DNA from 2 places in the Vibrio scophthalmi genome. Region 2 is predicted to be linked to the other one. Evidence: predicted binding sites of a transcription regulator. Region 2 holds the regulator's gene; the other holds the start of a gene.

Evidence for each region. Region 2 encodes CRP, which controls carbon source genes, mostly activating them, when cyclic AMP is high. Its sites were predicted from a motif close to TGTGANNNNNNTCACA; they were not measured.
Region 1: the regulator CRP is predicted to act here: its motif matches at 2,953-2,968, upstream of rppH (RNA pyrophosphohydrolase).

What each region holds. Positions count from the first base shown of each region.
Region 1 covers NZ_CP134271.1:2,055,624-2,060,774, forward strand. The annotation lists gene RJD38_RS09380 (hypothetical protein) at 1-210, shown strand, start outside; gene RJD38_RS09385 (NADP(H)-dependent aldo-keto reductase) at 251-1,285, opposite strand; gene RJD38_RS09390 (DUF6482 family protein) at 1,504-1,815, shown strand; gene mutH (DNA mismatch repair endonuclease MutH) at 1,837-2,502, opposite strand; gene rppH (RNA pyrophosphohydrolase) at 3,121-3,639, shown strand; gene ptsP (phosphoenolpyruvate--protein phosphotransferase) at 3,642-5,151, shown strand, end outside.
Region 2 covers NZ_CP134271.1:1,708,772-1,713,922, reverse strand. The annotation lists gene RJD38_RS07810 (YheU family protein) at 1-122, shown strand, start outside; gene RJD38_RS07805 (phosphoribulokinase) at 317-1,186, shown strand; gene crp (cAMP-activated global transcriptional regulator CRP) at 1,430-2,062, shown strand; gene RJD38_RS07795 (DUF1338 domain-containing protein) at 2,282-3,073, opposite strand; gene astD (succinylglutamate-semialdehyde dehydrogenase) at 3,184-4,641, opposite strand; gene astA (arginine N-succinyltransferase) at 4,667-5,151, opposite strand, start outside.

The sequences.
Region 1 (5,151 bases), 350 kb from region 2:
AAAGCCGATTTACGTCGTGAAGAGCGAGCTTGGAAGCGTAAAGTGCGTCGTAGTGCCTATGAAATCCCATGGCACAATGAGCATCTACTGCGTGATATTGGCCTTGATCTAGATGGTCGTCCAATCGGCCGCAGTGAGGCGCCTCAGGTCAAAGCCGAACGTCGCATCCGTCATCTTCGTCGTGTCTTAACGGCTCGAATAACGACGTAAGCAAAGGGGTGAGCCTTTGATTTGGTTCACCCCGGTACAGTTAAGGGCAAGGGTTGGAGTAAGTGGTCCCAATTGCTTGAATATCTGCGAGTATCGCATCACTTAGTTTGATAGAAACACTATCAATATTCATTTTCAGTTGTTCCATTGTTGTCGCGCCTATGATGTTAGCGGCAACAAATGGACGCTGATTAACAAACGCTAATGCCATTTGTGCGGGATCTAGGTCGTGATCTCGGGCAAGTTCAACGTACGCTTGAGTTGCGGCAATGCCTTGCGGTGTAAAGTAACGAACAAAGCGTTCAAACACAGAACAACGAGCACCTTCAGGTCGTTGACCATTGAGATATTTTCCACTTAAACAACCAAATGCTAAAGGTGAATAAGCCAGTAGTTCGACGCCTTCAAAGTGGCTTATCTCAGCCAAGCCGACTTCAAAGCTTCGATTTAGCAGGTTGTAGGGATTTTGGATTGAGACAATATGGGGCAGATTATGCTTCTCGGCTAACTTGAGTAAGCTCATCACTCCCCATGGCGTTTCGTTAGAAACACCGATATAACGTACTTTGCCATCGCGGATCAGTTCCGCCAAGGCTTCTAAGGTTTCGATTAACGTGACTTCTTGCTGTTCATCTGGGTAAGGGTAATTGAGTTGACCAAAAGTATTGGTTTGTCGCTGTGGCCAATGCAGTTGGTACAAGTCGACATAATCGGTTTTTAATCGCGTCAAACTATTATCAATAGCTTGATGGATATGACGGCGGTCTAACTTCATATCATCACGAATGTAAGGCACATTGCGTGGCCCTGCGACTTTGGTAGCTAACACCACTTTTTCACGTTTGCCTGATTTTTCTAACCAATTACCAATGTATTGTTCGGTCGCACCTTGAGTATTTTGTTTGGGTGGCACCGGATACATTTCCGCAGTATCAATAAAATTCACCCCACGCTCTAGCGCGTAATCTAGCTGATTAAAGGCATCTGCTTGGCTGTTTTGTTCTCCAAAAGTCATGCTCCCTAAGCAAATCTTGCTGATCTCTAAATTTGAATGCGGCAGTTTGTGATAGATCATAAGCTTTCCTTGTCTTGTATAACGCTCATGGGCGTGTTTGAGTTTTGTGCATTTCACGCTTTAGCTCAATATAAGTCAGCTTATAAGTTGAGCCAAATGGCTAAAGCACAAAATGACAATTCTGTTCCTATACTTACCTAGGGAGTCTCTGTTTCACGGATGAACATCAATTTGAACCAGTGAGCTCACTGCCGTGAAAAAATACAGTAGGGGGAGTTATGCATCGTAAGCAACTAGATAAGTGGATTCATGGATTTCATCAATCGAGTTATCAGCCACCGAAGGTGTTTGTTATCAGTTGTTCTGATCTATCGTGCTATTTACTCGCGGTGGAGTACAAACATAAGGTTGAGCCTGTGCTGGTGGATAACGAACCCATTCATTTTGAGTCGCTTGATCAGGTGAAAGATGAGTTGCTGCGTTTAGGTGTCGAACGTGCTTTTTTGCGCTTGCACAATACTTATGACGAATTTGGTGCCACTGATGGACCGATGTATCACGATATTGAAATGTCATTAACGACGCATTAAGCGCTAAACATTTATGTCGACTTATGCGTAGTAATTACTGAGGATCTTGGCGGTAAATTGAGTGCGTAAATAAAAGCCTCGTGGCAACGTTTTGATGACTTTACCACTTGCGCCATAAGCATCGGTTAGTGCTCGGCTGTTGGCCGCTTTGGGACGGAGTTGCAACACTTCACCATGTTTGGCTGTGATTTTTTCAACTTGGCCGAGGACAATCAACTCCATCAACTCTTCCCAGTCAGTTTGTAGTTGCTGCTCTTCTTGTTGGTTTGGAGACCAAATTAACGGAGAGCCTACTCGACGTTCGGCTAGCGGGATTTCGCGCTCGCCTTCAACAGGCACCCACAGTACCCGTGATAACTTGTTGCGAACATGGCTTTGCTGCCACGTTAAACCATGCACGCCTGTCAGTGGCGCGACACAAACAAAGGTCGTTTCAAGTGGCTTACCGTGATAACCAATCGGAATAGTTTTTAGCTCAATACCGAGTTGCTCAAAATCTTGTTGAGGCTTACTTCCTGCGGTTGCGCCTAAATGCCACTCTAATAGTTGGCCAACCCAGCCTTTATCTCGTCGAAGATCGGCCGGTATTTTGATTTTTGCTTCATTGGCAAGTTCGGCAAAAGTGATCCCGGCAATATCGCGAGCGCGTGCGAGCAGTTCTTGTTCGGATTGAGGTTCTGGCTTCATCGTGTCATATCGTGATTGAGTTACCGATATTGTAGCGAGATCTAAAAAAATAGCGACTTGCTGTCAATCTCATCGAGTTGCTGAAAAGATCGTCATTCAGGGTTTATCCACAAGCAAATGGTAAAAATTATTAATCTTGGTGACATATGTATGAATTTACAGGTTTTTGTGATCATATAGCGCTTGATTTTCTGTGGTGATCCTAATTCGTTTTGCTCTGTGTGTGGATAAACATGCAGTTGGTTGATCTTTGACCGTTCCGTTGCTTGGTGTTAATAATCACTGATTTTAGAATGGCAACTCATGCGCTTGTTTGTTTAAGATTTTGTTTTTGTTCATTTTTGTGGTTTGTTTTTGATGGTGTTGTTGTTGCGCAAACAAGGTGTTATTTCAACGGAAATGTTTGTTGATCGCTTTTTCACATAGTTATACACAGAAAAGGTGAATAAATGTGGTCTATGTCTCATTAGTGTGTGAATAACCGCAGAACTGACGAATAGTTATCCAGTTTGGTGATATTCGGCGATAATTTCTGTGTTAGTCACACTAGTAAGTTTGCTCCGTTTGGGGATATGTGGAAAAATCGCGGTAATTAAAGATTTTATTAGAGGTTGGCCAGTGATAGATGGCGATGGTTACCGCTTAAATGTGGGAATTGTAATCTGTAACAACCATGGTCAGGTCTTCTGGGCTAAACGATACGGACAACATTCATGGCAGTTTCCTCAAGGGGGAATTGATGATGGGGAAAACCCAGAACAGGCCATGTATCGTGAATTGTATGAAGAGGTCGGTCTCACTAAGCAGGACGTAAAAATCGTTGCGACCAGTCGTCATTGGTTAAGATATAAGTTACCAAAGCGATTGGTTAGGTGGGATTCAAAGCCTGTTTGTATCGGCCAAAAACAGAAATGGTTTTTGCTGCGTTTGGATTGTGAAGAGTCCAAAATTAATATGCAACGTGGCAATTCCCCTGAGTTTGATGGTTGGCGTTGGGTGAGTTACTGGTACCCAGTGCGTCAAGTCGTCTCTTTTAAGCGCGATGTATATCGTCGAGCGATGAAGGAGTTTGCTTCTATGGCTATGCCGTTTAAAGAACGTCGAGCAAAAGGTAAGCGTAAACCGCGAAGAGGGTAGTGATGCTTTCTCAACTAAGGGACATAGTTGAACAAGTTTCCAAAGTAGAAAACGTGCATAGCGCGTTAGAGCTATTGGTTCAACAAACGTGTCTTGCGATGAATACGGAGTGTTGCACCATCTACCTCGCCAATGAAGAGATGCAGCGCCTTGAGTTGATGGCAACTCAAGGCTTGCGCTTCAAAGGCAAAAAAATCCACATTCATTTCAAAGAAGGTTTGGTTGGGCTGGTGAAACGCAGTGCCGAGCCACTTAACCTTGCTGAAGCATCAAAACACCCTAACTACAAATACTTCTCTCAGCTAGGTGAAAAGGTTTACCAGAGCTTTCTCGGTACGCCGATCATTTATCGAAAACAAGTGCTGGGCGTGCTGGTTGTGCAGCAGAAGGCCCCTCGTCAGTTCGATGAAATGGAAGAGTCTTTCCTTGTCACGTTGGCTGCACAGCTGGCGGTCATCATCGCGCATGCACAAACCCAAGGCCAGTGGCGTTTAGAGAAGAAACAGCAAGCCATTCGTGGCATACCAGCTTCTTCTGGTGTCGCTATCGGCACATTTTGGTGGGATGACTCACAGCCGCAACTCGCTGATGTTCGTCCGGCCTCTACGCTTGATATTGAGCGTGAACAAGAGTGGTTAATGCTCGCGATTGAAGAGGCATTGAGTGATTTCCGCAGAATGCGCAAAAAGCTTGATAACGAAATCAATAAAGAGACCTTAGCCATTTTTGATCTGTTTACTCACTTGCTTAATGATCCCATGCTACGCAAAGATCTTAAGGCACAGATCCAAGAAGGTGATCGCGCTGACTGGGCGGTACGCCAAGTGGTTGAAACGTATTCCAACCGTTTTGCTCGTATGACCGATGGCTATTTAAAAGAGCGCGCGCAAGATGTGCGTGAACTTGGCCAGCGGTTGCTGTTTTTCCTTCACAATGCCGAGCAAGAGCAGCATCAATTTGAGCAACCGGTTATTTTTGTCGTCCGTGAACTGACCGCGTCGCTGATTGGTTCGATTCCCAAAGACAAGTTACTGGCGGTGATTTCACTCGAAGGCGCTGCTAATTCTCACGCCGCCATTTTATCGCGCGCATTAGGCATTCCTGCCGTGATGGGCGTTAACCTTAACCTCGATAGCATTAATGGTAAAAAAGGCATTGTCGATGGTTATAGTGGCAAGATTTTAGTCTCGCCAAGTCGCCAATTATTAAAAGAATACCGCGCTTTAGCCAACGAAGAGCGTGAATTGGCCAACATGGTCAATCAACGTATTGAAGAGTCGGCCTTTACCGCTGATGGCGAACGAATCGAAATCTTACTCAACGCAGGCTTGAGTGCCGATGCCAATATTGCGGTTAACCAAGGTGTTGATGGCGTAGGTTTATATCGCACCGAAATTAGTTTCTTGCTGCAGCATCGCTTTCCTTCAGAAGAAGAGCAAACACAGCAATATCATTCAGTATTAAGTACTTACCCTGACAAACGTGTCGTCATGCGGACTTTGGACATTGGCG
Region 2 (5,151 bases):
TTGAAATCTCAGTACAAGATAAAATTGATCAAGTTAAGCAGCAACTTGAGACAGGAGAAGCGGTCATCGTTTTCTCTGAATTGCATGAAACTGTCGATGTGCAATTACGCCACAAGTTCTAATGGTTCGCTAATAACGAAACCGAACTGAGTCCGCAGTTCTAACCGAGTCTTTCCCACGAAGAAGATGCGAAAAGGTTAAATTATGTTATATTGATGCGTCCAAACTGTAATGCTTTTCGAACTTAACATGCTTGTCATCGACAAAGGTTAAGTTCGAGTAATCACAGGAACGTTATCACTAGACAAGGTTTGTCATGTCAGCAAAGCATCCGATCATTGCCGTCACCGGTTCCTCTGGCGCCGGAACGACCACCACTTCTGAAGCCTTTCGTAAAATGTTCAATATGATGGACATCAAGCCTGCATGGGTGGAAGGCGATAGCTTCCATCGATTTACTCGCCCAGAAATGGATGTAGAAATTCGTAAAGCACGCGAACAAGGTCGTCATATTAGTTACTTCGGCCCGCAAGCTAATGACTTCCCCGGCTTAGCCGACTTCTTCCACCAATATGGCCAAGATGGCAGCGGTAAGATCCGTCGCTATCTACACACCTTCGACGAAGCGGTTCCCTACAATCAAATGCCAGGCACATTTACGCCTTGGCAAGACCTGCCAGAAAACAGTGATGTGCTGTTCTACGAAGGACTGCATGGTGGCGTGGTGAATGGGGATATTAATGTCGCCCAGCATGTCGACTTTTTGATTGGTATGGTACCTATCGTTAACCTTGAGTGGATTCAAAAATTTGTTCGCGATACTCGTGATAGAGGTCACTCCAAAGAAGCGGTGATGGATTCAATCGTGCGTTCGATGGACGATTACCTCAATTACATCACCCCACAGTTTTCACGTACCCATATCAACTTCCAACGTGTGCCAACCGTTGATACTTCAAACCCGCTAGATGCGAAGGGGATTCCAAGCTTAGATGAAAGCTTTGTTGTAATCCGCCTACGTGGTTTTAAAAACGTTGACTATCCCTACCTATTAGCAATGATAGATGGCTCGTTTATGTCGCGTCATAACACCTTAGTTGTGCCTGGCGGTAAAATGAGTTTTGCAATGGAGTTAATCGTCAGACCGATTCTTCAGCAATTAATCGAAACTGGAAAAATTGGCTAAAAATCAGCATTAGAACACGATTACTTTTCATACCGTGATCATGTGCACGTTTTTGCTTAGGAAATAGTCTCTCGGACCCGATTAAAATCAAGAAATCGTTCCGGAAAAAGGATACTATTTGAAACCGAAACACAAGATAGCTTGCAGCACTCATTTAAGTGCTCCTAGCCTAGTTATCCCGATTTCGGGCCCAGCTAAATTATGGAAAGCAGCAAGCGTACCCTGCAGAGGAAGTGAGATATTATGGTTCTAGGTAAACCTCAAACCGATCCAACATTAGAGTGGTTCCTTTCACACTGTCATATTCATAAGTACCCATCAAAAAGCACGCTAATCCACGCGGGCGAAAAAGCAGAAACTTTGTACTACATTGTTAAAGGTTCTGTTGCCGTACTTATTAAAGATGAAGAAGGTAAGGAGATGATCCTTTCTTACCTAAACCAAGGTGATTTCATCGGTGAGCTTGGTCTATTTGAAGAAGATCAAGAGCGTACCGCTTGGGTTCGTGCTAAATCTCCTTGTGAAGTAGCGGAAATCTCGTTCAAAAAATTTCGTCAGTTGATTCAGGTAAACCCTGATATCCTAATGCGTCTGTCTTCACAGATGGCTCGTCGTCTACAAGTGACTAGCCAAAAAGTAGGCGACCTAGCCTTCCTAGACGTAACTGGCCGTATTGCACAAACGCTACTAAACCTAGCGAAACAACCAGATGCAATGACTCACCCAGACGGCATGCAAATCAAGATCACTCGTCAAGAGATCGGTCAGATTGTTGGCTGTTCTCGTGAAACCGTTGGTCGTATCTTGAAGATGCTGGAAGAGCAGAACCTAATCTCTGCTCACGGTAAGACTATCGTTGTTTACGGTACGCGTTAATTCACATTGAATTAAGCAAGATTTATAAAGCCACCTTCGGGTGGCTTTTTCTTTTCGGGAACTTGTCATCCTCAAGAGTGAGGAACGAGCGAGTTGGGGATCTCTCTTTCCACAACGAAAAACAAGATTCCCTACTCGCGCTAACACGCTCTATGGAATGACAAATGTAAGGCTAGTGCTTACAAAGCCTGTTTTAACATCCATCGCAATAACATACTGTTACCCGTTAGTACTCTCAAAGATCTTATCTGCAGAGGCGGCGACGAATCCACGGTATAACTCACCATTGGGCATCGGATAACGCTTGGCAAACTCATAAAAACCACCAGGCAGCAACACCACGCCATCATCAAATTCGACCTGTACTTTATCGGCCATGGTTGATGATTGCTCTAGCAGTACTTCAGGTGAACCTTTGACTTCCCCACCCGCTTGGTTAATGACAAACCCCACTGACGACAGATGATCATTCACCTGTTGAACCTCATCAAACTGCTCAAGTTGATTGACACTGACTGTGAAATGATTCGCGCCATAACCATGAGCCGCCAACCAAGCCGCATATTCACTCTCTTCGGCCAACAATAAATAATCGTTATGGCTCAGTTGCCAAGGTCGACCTGCATATAGAAAGGCTTCACCTTGCATCTCAGTTGGATTCACCTGTTCAACTAGCTTTTGCACAATCTGTTGCAACTGCTCTGAACATTCCTCCACTTTAAGTTGGCTAATGAATACCTTGGGTTGCGTGGTATCAGGGTGCTCATAATGCTTTGCCAGCAATTTTTTACTTTCAAACTGGTAATCCCCCGCCTCTTGATAACCCAGTTCAATAAAAGGTTTCGCCAATACTTCTAACGCGACAGGGGAAAGGTTAAAGGTACGTAGAGCAATATGGTCGTTGATCAATGGCTCGTTGCGTTGCAATAATTTGTGGACGTTTCCAGCTGACGGGCATAAGCGTGCAATATAATCATTCCATAATGATTCAAACAGTCGTTCTGGCGTCATAACGCCTCCTTGGAATTATTTTTGTCTCGATATTCTTGGTAAGGATTATTAGTGTAGTAAAAGAAAAGGCCAGTGGAGCATTTTCTCTGGCCTTTTCGATGGTCGGTTAATTACAGTGATAAGCCCGGGCTCAATGTCTCGGGAAGTTCGGTTTGTTCCCCTTCCACCGAGGCCATCGGATAAGCACAATAATCAGCTGCGTAGTAAGCGCTTGGCCGTAAATTTCCCGACGCTCCTGGCCCGCCAAATGGTGCATCACCGCTCGCGCCGGTTAGCGGTCGATTGCGATTAACGATGCCAGCGCGAATATGTTCCACAAAATAGGCCCACTCACTCTCTTGGGTTGTCACCAATCCTGCTGATAGACCAAAGCGGCTATCATTTGCAAGCTCCACCGCTTGCTCTAAGGTTTGATAACGGATCACTTGCAGGAGTGGTCCAAAGTATTCTTCATCAGGTAGCGATGTAATCTCGCTGACATCAATAATACCCGGTGAGACGAACGCAGCATCACCTGCGGTGGCTTCGACTAAACTCACCCCACCCAATGACTGCAAGTTAGCTTGAGCCGCCAAAATAGCCTGCGCGGCGGCTAAAGATATCTGTGAGCCCATAAAAGGGGCGGGGTCGGCAAATGGCTCATCCATGACGATCTTTTTCGTCGCGCTGAGTAACTTATTCAGCAACACATCACCATTTTCACCACTAGGAAGGTAAAGTCGACGCGCACAAGTACAGCGCTGACCAGCACTAATAAAGGCCGATTGAATAATGGTATACACGGCCGCATCCACATCACCATAGTGAGGTGAGATGACCATCGGGTTATTACCGCCCATTTCCAATGCCAACATCTTGTCCGGTTGTCCGGCAAATTGACGATGGAGCAGATGACCCGTATTCGCACTCCCGGTAAACAACAAGCCATCAATACCTTTAGATTGGGCTAACGCCACTCCGGTCTCTTTCGCGCCTTGAATAAGATTAATCACTCCATCTGGCAGTCCTGCTTTTTGCCATAGTTTGATCATAAACTCCCCCGTCGCCGGAGTTTGCTCAGAAGGCTTAAACACCACCGTATTACCAGCGAGTAACGCTGGGACGATATGACCATTTGGTAAGTGGGCCGGAAAGTTATATGGGCCAAAAACGGCCATCACGCCAAGTGGTTGGTGGCGCAGTACGATTTGATTCCCTGCGGCTTCACGTTTCTTCTCGCCAGTTCGCTCATGGTAAGCACGAATCGAAATAGCGATTTTGCCCGCAACGGCCGCCGCTTCTGTTCGGGTTTCCCATAATGGCTTACCAGTTTCCAGCGAAATCATTTCTGCAATCGACTCGGAATGATGTTTCACTAACTCGGCAAAGCGTAATACCAGCCTCTCGCGCTCACTAAAAGGCGTCTTCCTCCATGATAAAAACGCCTCTCTTGCGGCGCTTACCGCCGCATCAACCTGAGCGACAGTGGCGCTATCACTTTGCCAAATCAGCTCGCCGTTATAAGGGCTAATTGAACTCATCGGTTCACCCTGTCCGGCGATCCATTGTCCTGCAATCCAATGTGACATAACCAATTCCTTAGAGTCTGTAGCTTTATAGGGGAAGCAAACGCACGTTATCGCCCTGCTGTACTTGCAAGGCATTGGCGACATCACTGGAGATAATCACCGTATCTGTTGCTTGATCAAACGCGGCTTTCACTGCGACCGCGCGAAATTGTTCAAATGAGGTATTACTGATCAAAAAATCTTGTGCACTGGCGTGCTGATCAATATGCACTTTGCCGCGAAATGAGTGACGTACCGATTCAATATTTTCACGATCACATTCCACGCTAGGGCCACCATCAAAGATGTCGACATAGTTACGGCAGGTAAACCCTTCCTTTTCTAGTAAGCGTAAAGCGGGCTTGGTGTTGTCATGCACTTGGCCGATCACCGCTTGCGCTTCTTTACTCAATAAGTTGACGTAGATGGGGAGTTTTGGCATTAGGTCGGCAATAAAGCCTTTCTTACCAATACCTGTTAAGTAATCGGCTAAGGTAAAATCAATCGAAAAGAAGTGTTCTTGCAGCCATT